One region of the Geodermatophilus sp. URMC 61 genome, then DNA from elsewhere that is predicted to be linked to it. Evidence: riboswitches for the same ligand, from Rfam matches in the RefSeq annotation. Region 1 holds a riboswitch; each other region holds the start of a gene.
What was found. Region 1 has a riboswitch for S-adenosylmethionine ahead of ACU610_RS08520 (putative leader peptide). Riboswitches for the same ligand answer to the same signal wherever they lie in the genome.
Positions count from the first base shown of each region.

Region 2: another riboswitch for S-adenosylmethionine. It lies ahead of ACU610_RS18670 (PLP-dependent transferase); the one in region 1 lies ahead of ACU610_RS08520 (putative leader peptide).
Region 3: another riboswitch for S-adenosylmethionine. It lies ahead of thrC (threonine synthase); the one in region 1 lies ahead of ACU610_RS08520 (putative leader peptide).

Region 1 is NZ_JBRFHZ010000002.1:1,844,645-1,847,906, reverse strand. Features, by position in the region: gene ACU610_RS08530 (urease subunit alpha) at 1-423, opposite strand, end outside; gene ureA (urease subunit gamma) at 420-998, opposite strand; SAM riboswitch class I at 1,269-1,362, shown strand; gene ACU610_RS08520 (putative leader peptide) at 1,356-1,442, shown strand; gene ACU610_RS08515 (methionine ABC transporter ATP-binding protein) at 1,603-2,637, shown strand; gene ACU610_RS08510 (methionine ABC transporter permease) at 2,634-3,262, shown strand, end outside.
Region 2 is NZ_JBRFHZ010000002.1:3,983,685-3,986,946, reverse strand. Features, by position in the region: gene ACU610_RS18680 (PP2C family protein-serine/threonine phosphatase) at 1-153, opposite strand, end outside; gene ACU610_RS18675 (glycoside hydrolase family 26 protein) at 150-1,121, opposite strand; gene ACU610_RS18670 (PLP-dependent transferase) at 1,411-1,857, opposite strand; SAM riboswitch class IV at 1,901-2,017, opposite strand; gene ACU610_RS18665 (hypothetical protein) at 2,063-2,773, opposite strand; gene ACU610_RS18660 (zinc-dependent alcohol dehydrogenase family protein) at 2,812-3,262, shown strand, end outside.
Region 3 is NZ_JBRFHZ010000002.1:4,957,601-4,960,862, reverse strand. Features, by position in the region: gene ACU610_RS23210 (cold-shock protein) at 249-449, opposite strand; gene thrC (threonine synthase) at 659-1,960, opposite strand; SAM riboswitch class I at 1,973-2,102, opposite strand; gene ACU610_RS23200 (HAD family hydrolase) at 2,163-2,984, shown strand; gene ACU610_RS23195 (ABC transporter permease) at 3,131-3,262, opposite strand, start outside.

The DNA of each region.
Region 1 (3,262 bases):
GCTGGACAGGTGGACGTGCGAGTCGACGACGCCCGGCGTGGCGACGAGGCCCTCGCCGGGGATCATCGCCGTGTGCGAGTCCACCACCAGGTCGATCCCGTCGGTGGCCTCGGGGTTGCCGGCCCGGCCGATCCCGACGACGCGGGCGTCCTTGATGCCGATGCTGGTCTTGCGCACCCCGAGGAGGGGGTCGATGAGCACGACGCCCAGCACCACCATGTCCAGGGCGCTGTCCCGAGGGGCACGGTCGGTCACGAGCAGCCCGTCGCGGGCGGTCTTCCCGCAGCCGCCGAGCATCTCGTCGCCGGGCTCGGTGTCGTCCGCCTCGACGCGCACCCACAGGTCGGTGTCGCCGAGGCGCAGCAGGTCACCGGTCGTGGGTCCGTACAGGCTGGCGTAGCGGGCGCGGGAGATGCGGCTCACCGCTGACCTCCCCGGGCCACCACGGGGACGACGGAGGTGGTCCCGGGCGGGAACTCCCGGCTGATGCCGGCCGGCAGGTCCAGGCGGAAACCGCGGACCGCCTCGCGGTCGAGCTCCACGGCGGGGTTGACCTCCTCGAGCGGGAAGTGCGAGGAGATCCATACCGGGCGGTCGCCGCGGTTGGTCACCTCGACGGTGCGCCGGAGCCGTCCGGGGGCGAGGTCGACGTCGCCGTCCTGCGCGAGGACGGCGCCCGGCCCGGTCGGGTCGGCGGGGCCGAACGGCTCGGGCACGTGGACCAGGGACGAGCCGTGGGGGAAGAGTGCCTCCACCTGCAGGCTCGGCACGGTGTTCGCCACCCCGGGCAGCACCTGGTCGGCCGCCACCACGCCGCGGGCACGGGAGACGACCTCCTCGAGGGGCACCCCGTCCCAGGCCATCTCCAGGACCTCGTCGCAGACGAGGGCGATCGCCTCGGTCGCGCCGAGCCGGGCGCCCCGGGCGAGGCGCCGTCGGGCGAGCTCCGCGGCCGTGAAGAGCAGCAGGCGCTCCTGCTCGCGAGGGGTCAGGTGCACCGCGCACCTCCGGTCCGTGCGATGGACGGGTGTCGGTCAACACGGTCCACCGCGTCAGGCGGCACGACAATCACCGATGCGCAGCGGACCGCGGTGGTCGGGGCGACACCCGCCCGGTCCGCCACGCCTGAGGGCTGCGCTGTGCATCTGCGTCCGGTGCCGGCCGGGGGCGAAGACCCCCGCGACCGCGCCCGGGACGCCCGGGTGGGCGCCGCCTGTGGGGCAAGTCGCAGGGCCGGCGGGCCGGTCGGCTCAGTACAGTTGCGGGCAACGCCATCCGGAGCGGCCGAGAGACCTGGCTCGACGACGCCGCAGCAACCCCCCGCCCGGCGGACGAGGGTGCTACTGCCAGGACCGATGGAGGACACGATGACCGGCCCTGCGCCCACGTGGGCCCGCCGCCACGTCGACCTGTGCCGCACCGCCGCGGCCCTGTGTCGCTGACCGCTCGACCCTCGTCGCGGTAGCTGCCCGGCCCTCCGGCGCAGCCCGGCTGCCGTCGATCCGCCGCTTGCCGACGCCGTCCGTGGGGCACAGCCGGGTGGGCCCGCCCGCCGGCGCCACGCGCCCCGTTCCCCCCTGCTCACCCGAGGACTGCTCACCCGTGATCGATCTGCACGACGTCCGCAAGGTCTTCCCCGCCCGGGGCCGGTCCGGCGAGGTCGTCGCCGTCGACGGCGTCAGCCTGCGCGTGGAGGCCGGTGAGTTCGCCGGCGTGGTCGGCCCGAGCGGGTCGGGCAAGAGCACACTGGTGCGCCTGGTGAACCTGCTGGAGCGGCCCACGTCGGGGTCGGTCACCGTTGACGGCCGGGTGCTCACCGAGTTGCCGGACGACCAGGTGCGGCAGGCGCGCCGGTCCATCGGGATGGTGTTCCAGCACTTCGAGCTCCTGGACTCGCGGACCGCGGCCGGCAACGTCGAGCACCCGCTCGAGCTGGCCGGGGTCGGCCGGGCCGAGCGCCGCCGACGGGCCACCGAGCTGCTGGAACTGGTCGGGCTGGGGGAGCGGGCCGACGCGCACCCCGGGCAGCTCTCGGGCGGGCAGAAGCAGCGGGTGGCGATAGCCCGCGCCCTGGCCGGCCGCCCCAGGGTCCTGCTCTGCGACGAAGCCACCTCCGCCCTGGACCAGGCCAGCACCACCGGCGTGCTGGAGCTGCTGCGCAGGGTGCGGTCGGAGCTCGGCCTGACCGTGCTGCTCATCACCCACGAGATGGCCGTCGTCAAGGCCGTGTGCGACAGCGCCGTCCTCCTCGAGCGGGGGCGCGTCGTGGACAGCGGGCGCCTCTCGGAGGTCCTGACCCGCGAGCACTCGCCGCTGAGCGACGCCCTGCTGCCCGCGCCGCTCGCCGACGCCGGCGCCGGCCACGACGGGGTCCTCCTCCGGGTGACCGTCACCGACCGCACGCCCGAGGCCGTCGTCCTGCAGACCCTGGTCGGGCAGCTGGGGCTCGCGGTGGAGGTCGCCGGCGGTTCGGTGGAGACCGTCGCCGGGGGCCGCTACGGCCGGCTGCTGCTGCGGGCCACCGGCGACCTGAGCCGGCTGGACCGGGCGCTGCGCGGTCTGCGCGACGACGGCGTCCTCGTCGAGGCGGTACCCCGGGACACCAACGCGGTGGCGGCGACGGGAGCGGGCCGATGAGCGACTGGACCCGCGTCTGGCCGCAGCTGGTCGAGGCGACCGGTGAGACGCTGTACATGGTCGGGGTCTCCGCGCTGCTCACCGTGCTGCTCGGCGTCCCGCTCGGGATCCTGCTGACCGTCACCGCCCCCGGCGCGCTGACCCCGCGGCCGCTGCTCAACCGGTTCCTGGGACTGGTGGTCAACCTCGGCCGGTCGCTGCCGTTCATCATCCTGCTGTTCCTGGTCGCGCCGGTGACCCGCGGCATCGTCGGGACGACGATCGGCTCGACGGCGGCCATCGTGCCGCTGACGATCGGCGCCGTCCCCTTCCTGGCCCGCCTGGTGGAGACCAGTCTCCGGGAGGTCGCCCCCGGGAAGGTCGAGGCGGCGATGTCCATGGGCGCGCGCCGCCGGGACGTCGTCCGCACCGTGCTGCTGCCCGAGGCGCGGCCCTCGCTCATCGCCGGGATCACGGTCACCGTCGTCGCGCTCATCAGCTACTCGGCGATGGCCGGCGCCGTCGGCGGCGGCGGGCTTGGCGACTTCGCCATCCGCTTCGGCTACCAGCAGTTCCGCACCGACATCACCCTGCTGACCGTGGTCCTGCTGCTCGTCATCGTGCAGGCCCTGCAGTGGGCCGGCGA
Region 2 (3,262 bases), 2.1 Mb from region 1:
CACCCGCTGTGCCAGCCGGGTGATGCGGTCGAAGCGTTCCTCCTGGCCGGTGCCCAGCAGGTGCAGCTGCTCCAGTGCCTGCAGGCGCCGGGCCTCCACCGGGTCGGTCGGCGCGGGCACCCGGACGTCCGCCGGTGCCTGCGCGGCGGTCACCGGGCCACCAGCCGGCGTCCGGCCAGGGCTGCCCGCATCGCCGCGGCGCTGGCCGGGCTGCTGGTGATCCGCCAGTCGGCCTCCTTGTCGTGGTCGAACCAGACGAACGCCGCGACGTCGGCCTGCGCGTCCAGGTAGGCGACCAGATCGGTGACCCAGGCGGCCTTGTCCCCGCCCTCCTCGGCGGAGGCGACCTCGGTGATGCTGATCGGGATCCCCGGGGCCAGCTCGCGCAGCTCCTCGAGGCTGTCGCCGAAGAGCTCGTCGGGCTCCTGCCAGCCGGAGCCGGGGGAGCCGGTGCCCCAGTTGTAGCCGTCGAGGGCGACGCGGTCGACGTACCGGGTGCCGGGCCACGTCTCGGCCATCGGCGACGACCCGGGAAACCGTACGTTCGGGTTCCACACGAACTGCACGTTGCCCGCTCCCTGGGCATCGAACACCTCCGTGACGTGCCGGAACGCCGCGACGTGGTCGGCGGCCGTGGTACCCGACACGCCCACCGCCCACGGGTACCAGTCGCCGTTCTGCTCGTGCGCGAAGCGCACCTGCACCGGCCGGCCCCAGGTCCGCAGCGCGTCGGCCCACTGCCGGAGGTACGGGTCGTGGTCCCCGGCCGCGATGGCGGCCAGGCCGAACGCCCCGCTGTCCGGGGCGTCCCAGTCCCAGGGCTCCCAGGTCACCACCGGGACGGCGCCCCGGGCCGCGACGGCGTCGAGGTCGGCGACAGGGGGTGGGGTGGTGAAGTCGGCGTAGGTCAGGACCAGCGACGGACGCTCCCCCACGGCGGCCTCGACCGCGTCCAGCTCCGCGGCGGCCCTCGCGCCTCCGGGCGTGGTGACGCCGAACGCGAGGGGCTCGGTGCGCTCCGGGCCGTCGACGACGGCGACCACGGCGGTGGCCAGGGCTCCCACGCCCATCGCGGCTGCGACGGCGACGAGCCACCACGGCCGCCCGCTCCGGACCGTCACGGGAGGCAGCGCCGGGCGACGGGGCGATCGGTGGCGCACTGCCGGGTGGTCACGTCCCCACCAGCTCCCGCACCAGCGCGCCGACGGCGTCGACCTCGATGAGGAAGCCGTCGTGCCCGTGCGGGGAGGCGATCACCCGCAGCGGGACGCCGAGGGCGTCGGCCACCTGCTGCTGGAGCGCGAGCGGGTACAGCCGGTCGGGTGTCGACGCCGGCGACGACGGTCCGTGCGGTGATCCGGGCCAGCGCCGCGTCGACCCCACCGCGGCCGCGGCCGACGTCCCAGGAGTTCATGGCCTCGGTGAGCACCACGTAGCTGCCGGCGTCGAACCGGCGGGCCAGCTCGTCGGCGTGGTGGTCGAGGTGGGAGGCGACGGCGTAGCGGCCGTCGTCCTGCACCGCGGCGAGGCGGACGCGACGACGTGGTCGCCGGCCTGGGCGACGTTGAGGATGGCCAGGGTCTCGGCCGCCTGTCCGCTGGCGACGGCGAGGGCCGCCACGCCGCCCTCCAGCGACGCCACGCGCTGCTCCAGCGCGTCCTGCGTCGGGTTCATGATCCGCGTGTAGATGTTGCCGAGCTCGGCCAGCGCGAACAGGTCGGCGGCGTGCCGGGTGTCCCGGAACTGATAGGCCGTCGTCGCGTAGATCGGCAGGGCGCGGGCACCGGTCGTGGGATCGGGGCTGGTGCCGGCGTGGATCTGGCGGGTCTCGAAGCTCCAGCTCCGGGGGTCGCTCATCCGCCGCTTCCTCTCGCTCGCGGAGGACCCGCGGCGCGCGAGAGCTCCGTCCTTGCCGGGCGGCGGGCGCCGTCCGGCCGGCTCTTCCCCTGGGAGCACCTCGGACGGAGTGCAGGTTGCCGGGCAGCCAGCCAGGTGTTCGTCACTGCCTCCCGTGAGCCGGCGTGATCCTAGGCAGGCCGCCGTCGGCCGTGGAACAGGCGTCTCAGCTGGTGGACGCCGGTACCGCGAACCAGACGGCCCGCGCCCGGGCGGCGACCTCGCCGTCCGGGCTGACGAGCGCGGAAGCCGTGGTCGACCGCCGGCCCTCCCGCTCCAGCACCCAGGCCAGCAGCACGGAGTCCGCGCCCACGGGCACCGGCCGCTGCTGCTGCGCGGTGATCGTGCCGAGCAGCAGCGGACCGGGCGGCTCGGTCCACAGCGGCATGGACGAGGGGCAGTCCAGCGCGGCCCACACCGTCTCCGGCGCCGCCGCCCCGGAGACCGCAGGCAGGTCGGCGGTCGGCCGCCACACCCCCGCCCACAGCTCGGGCCGACCGGGCAGCGGGCCGACCCGGGTGCGCAGGCCGTCGCCGACCGGCCGCTCGGGTCCGCACCCCCAGCATCGCGGGAACGGGTGGTCCGCCCACGGCGGGAGCGCCTCGACGGCGGCCGCCGCCTGCGCGACCGACGGGGGCTGAGGGATCTCGAGGTCCAACGACGACGGCTCGGCCCGGGCCAGCAGCTCGGCGTCGTCGTACAGCTCGGCCGCCCCGTCGGTCCGCACCCTCAGCGGTCGCTCCAGCGGCACCGGCCGGCGCAGCCGGACGCTCACCGTGGGTGCGTCGACGAGCGTGGCCAGCGTCCCCGCCAGCCACCCGCCGTTGGCCGTGCCTGGCGGGCCGCAGAACCGGGTGGGGACGGTGAGGGTGGACACGCCTGCAGCGTAGGAGCGGCCTGGGAGAGGCTCACCAGGTGCGTGCTCTCGTGTTCGACTCCTTCGGCGGCCCGCTGACCGTGCAGGACGTCCCCGTCCCCGACCCGGCGCCCGGCGGCGTCGTCGTCCGAGTGGGGGCCAGCGGCGTCTGCCGCAGCGACTGGCACGCCTGGCAGGGCCACGACCCGGACGTCGTCCTCCCCCACGTGCCCGGCCACGAGCTGGCCGGCACCGTCGCCGCCGTCGGGGCGGACGTCCGGCGCTGGCGGGTCGGCGACCGCGTCACCGTCCCGTTCGTCAACGCGTGCGGCCGCTGCGCCCAGTGCGCCGCCGGCGAGCACCAGGTCTGCAGCCGGCAGACCCAGCCCGGGTTCACGCACTGGGGCTCGATGGCCGAGTACGTCGCGCTCGACGCCGCCGACGTCAACCTGGTCGCGCTGCCCGACGAGCTGGACGCCACCACCGCCGCCGGCCTGGGGTGTCGGTTCG
Region 3 (3,262 bases), 3.1 Mb from region 1:
GTCACGAGCGTGGGACCACCCCCTGGCCCGCGGTGCGGTGTCGGCTCGCGGCGCGGGGGCCGAAGGCCTCCCGGTGCGGGGCGACGGTGGGCTCCGCGCGCCAGGGGGACGGCACCGGACCGCGGTCGTCGTCCGGAGGACGACAGGACGACACAGCACCGAGGCCCGGCTCCCCTGTCGGGGACCCGGGCCTCGATGAGCGTGCTGGGTGGTTCTCGGCGCTGTGCCGGATGCTCGCCTTCGCGAGCTCAGGCGACGCGGACGGCGTCGGCCTGCGGACCCTTCTCGCCCTGGACGACCTCGAAGGTGACCCGCTGGCCCTCGTCGAGGCTCTTGTAGCCGTCCATCTGGATGGCCGAGTAGTGGACGAAGACGTCCTGGCCGCCGTCGACGGCGATGAAGCCGAAGCCCTTCTCAGCGTTGAACCACTTCACGGTGCCCTGTGCCACGTGCGCTCCCACGTTTCGTGCCTGCGGACGACCCCCCACCGACCAGGGAGGCCGGGTCGAGCTCTTCCGCCCGTCGAAACACGAACGTGGAACCGAACCGCGGGAGAACGTACAGCACAAAACGCCAGGTGAGACCAGACTCACGCGCGCGGCACACCGGATCGGAGGACGACGCCCCCGGAACCCGGGATCGCGCCGCACCCCACGGGTCAGCCGATGAGCCCCGCAGCCCGGACCGAGGACAGGGACGGCGACACCCGGTGGGTCGGCCCGACGACCGGCTCCAGCGGGTCGAGGGTCTTCAGCCCCTCGCCGGTGTTGAGGATGACGGTCTCCTTGGCCGGGTCCAGCCGGCCGTCCTCGACGAGCTGGCGCAGCACCGCGGTGGTGACGCCGCCCGCCGTCTCGGCGAAGACGCCGGTGGTGCGGGCCAGGTCGCGGATGCCCTGCACGATCTGGGCGTCGTGCACCCGGCCGACGGCACCGCCGGTGCGCCGGATCGCGTCGAGGGCGTAGGGGCCGTCGGCCGGGTTGCCGATGTTCAGCGACTTGGCGATGCCGGTCGGCCTGACCGGCTTGACGACGTCCCAGCCGTTGTCGAAGGCGGTGGCGATCGGGTCGCAGCCGGCGGACTGGGCGCCGAAGATCGTCCACTCGGTGGCCTCGACGATGCCAGCCGCGGTCAGCTCGCGGAACGCCTTGTCCACCTTGGTGAGCAGCGAGCCCGACGCCATCGGGATGACGACCTGCGCCGGGATCCGCCACCCGAGCTGCTCGGCGATCTCGTAGCCCATCGTCTTGGAGCCCTCGGCGTAGTAGGGCCGCACGTTCTGGTTGACGAAGGCGGTGTCCTCGAACTCGTCGGTCTCGGCGAGCTCGCTGGTCAGCCGGTTGACGTCGTCGTAGGAGCCGTCGACGGCGACCAGCGTCTGCCCGTAGACCGCCGACTGCACGACCTTGCCCGGCTCGAGGTCCGACGGGATGAAGACGAAGGAGGGCAGGCCGACGCGGGCGGCGTGCGCGGCCACCGAGTTGGCCAGGTTGCCGGTCGAGGCGGCGGCGATCTTGCCGTAGCCCAGCCTCTTGGCGGCGGTGGCGGCCAGGCTCACCACGCGGTCCTTGAAGGAGTGCGTGGGGTTGGCCGAGTCGTCCTTGACCCACAGCCCGCCCGTGAGGCCCAGCTCGGCGGCCAGCCGGTCGGCGCGCACGAGCGGGGTCATGCCCGGGTCGAGGGTGACGCGGTCGGCCGGGTCCTGGCCCACCGGCAGCAGCGCGGCGTAGCGCCAGATGTTCTGCGGTCCGGCCTCGATCTGCTCGCGGGTGACCGCCTTGAGCAGGTCGGGGTCGTAGTCGACCTCCAGCGGACCGAAGCACTCGGCGCAGGCGTGCTCGGCGATCAGGCCGAAGGTGGCGCCGCAGTTGCGGCAGACCAGCCCGCGGGCCGGGGACGGCGGGACGGGGCCGCCCGCACTGGAGTCGGCCTGGCGAGAACCGGGAGCGGTCAGGGTCATGCGACGACTACCTCCTCATCTTCCCCGCGTCGGGCCGTCGAGCCGCGCGGGACGGAATTGGCACCTTCCGCCGCGCGGACGCGCAGGACGGCGGTTGCCGGGGCTTCGTCGGGCCGTGTCCCTCTGCCCCTCTGGATGAGTGGAACGCCCGCGACTCTACCCACGTGGCCGGCCTCGCCGCGGCCCGGGCCAGGATGGGCAGGTGAGCACGCGCGTCGTCTACACCGACCTCGACGGCACGATGGTCGGCCCGCGGGGCTCGTTCTGGCACACCGCGGCCCGCGACCTGACCGACGACCCGGCCGGCGCGCTGCACGACCTGCACCGCGCTGGCGTGGCCCTGGTGCTGGTGAGTGGGCGCACGTTCGAGCAGGTGGTGGAGGCCGCGCGGATCTTCGCCGCCGACGGCGCCATCGCCGAGTTGGGCGCGGTGGTCAGCTGGGACGGCGGCCGTGGCGTGCACCGGCTGACGGGCGCGCTGCCCGAGGAGTACGCCGGCCGGACGCCGATGGAGGTGATGGCCGAGCTCGGCGTCGTCGAGGACCTGCTGGCCCGCCACGCCGGGCGGCTGGAGTGGCACGCGCCCTGGCACGCCACCCACGTCACCGACGCCCTGCTGCGGGGCCGGGTCGACCCGCTGGCCGTGGACGCCGAGCTGGCGGAGCGTGGTGTGGGCTGGCTGACGCTCAAGGACAACGGCGCCATCCTGTCGACGTCGCGGATGACGCTGGTGCCCGAGGCCCTGCCGCCGCGGGTCTACCACCTGATGCCGCGCGGCATCTCCAAGGGCGCGGCGATCGCCTGGGACCTCGAGCGGCGCGGGCTGACCCCGGCCGACGCGGTGGCCATCGGCGACAGCGTCAGCGACCTGGAGATGGCGCCGGCGGTCGACCGGCTGTGGATCACCGCGAACGGGGCCACCGTCGACGGGATGGCGGACCTGCTGGCCGCCGTCCCCAACGTGACGGTGACCGACGCACCCATGGGCGAGGGCTGGGCCCAGGCCGTCCGCGCGTCGCTGTAGCGGGGGTCGCCGTGCCACGTCCCCGGGTCACGGTGCACACCCTGACCAGTCCCGACGGCTTCGCGCCCGACGTGGGGCCCTACTACGAGACCGCGGCCCGGCTGCCGCAGCAGGCCGTGCTCCGCCCGCCGTGGCACTCCAGCACCTCAGGAGGTGACGTCGCGGCGGGAGAAGTGCCGGAACCCGAGCGCCGTGAACACCACCGCGTAGACCAGTGACTGGACGACGCCGCGGAACATGTCGCCGGAGTCGACGGGGGTCTGCAGCAGGTCGGTCCA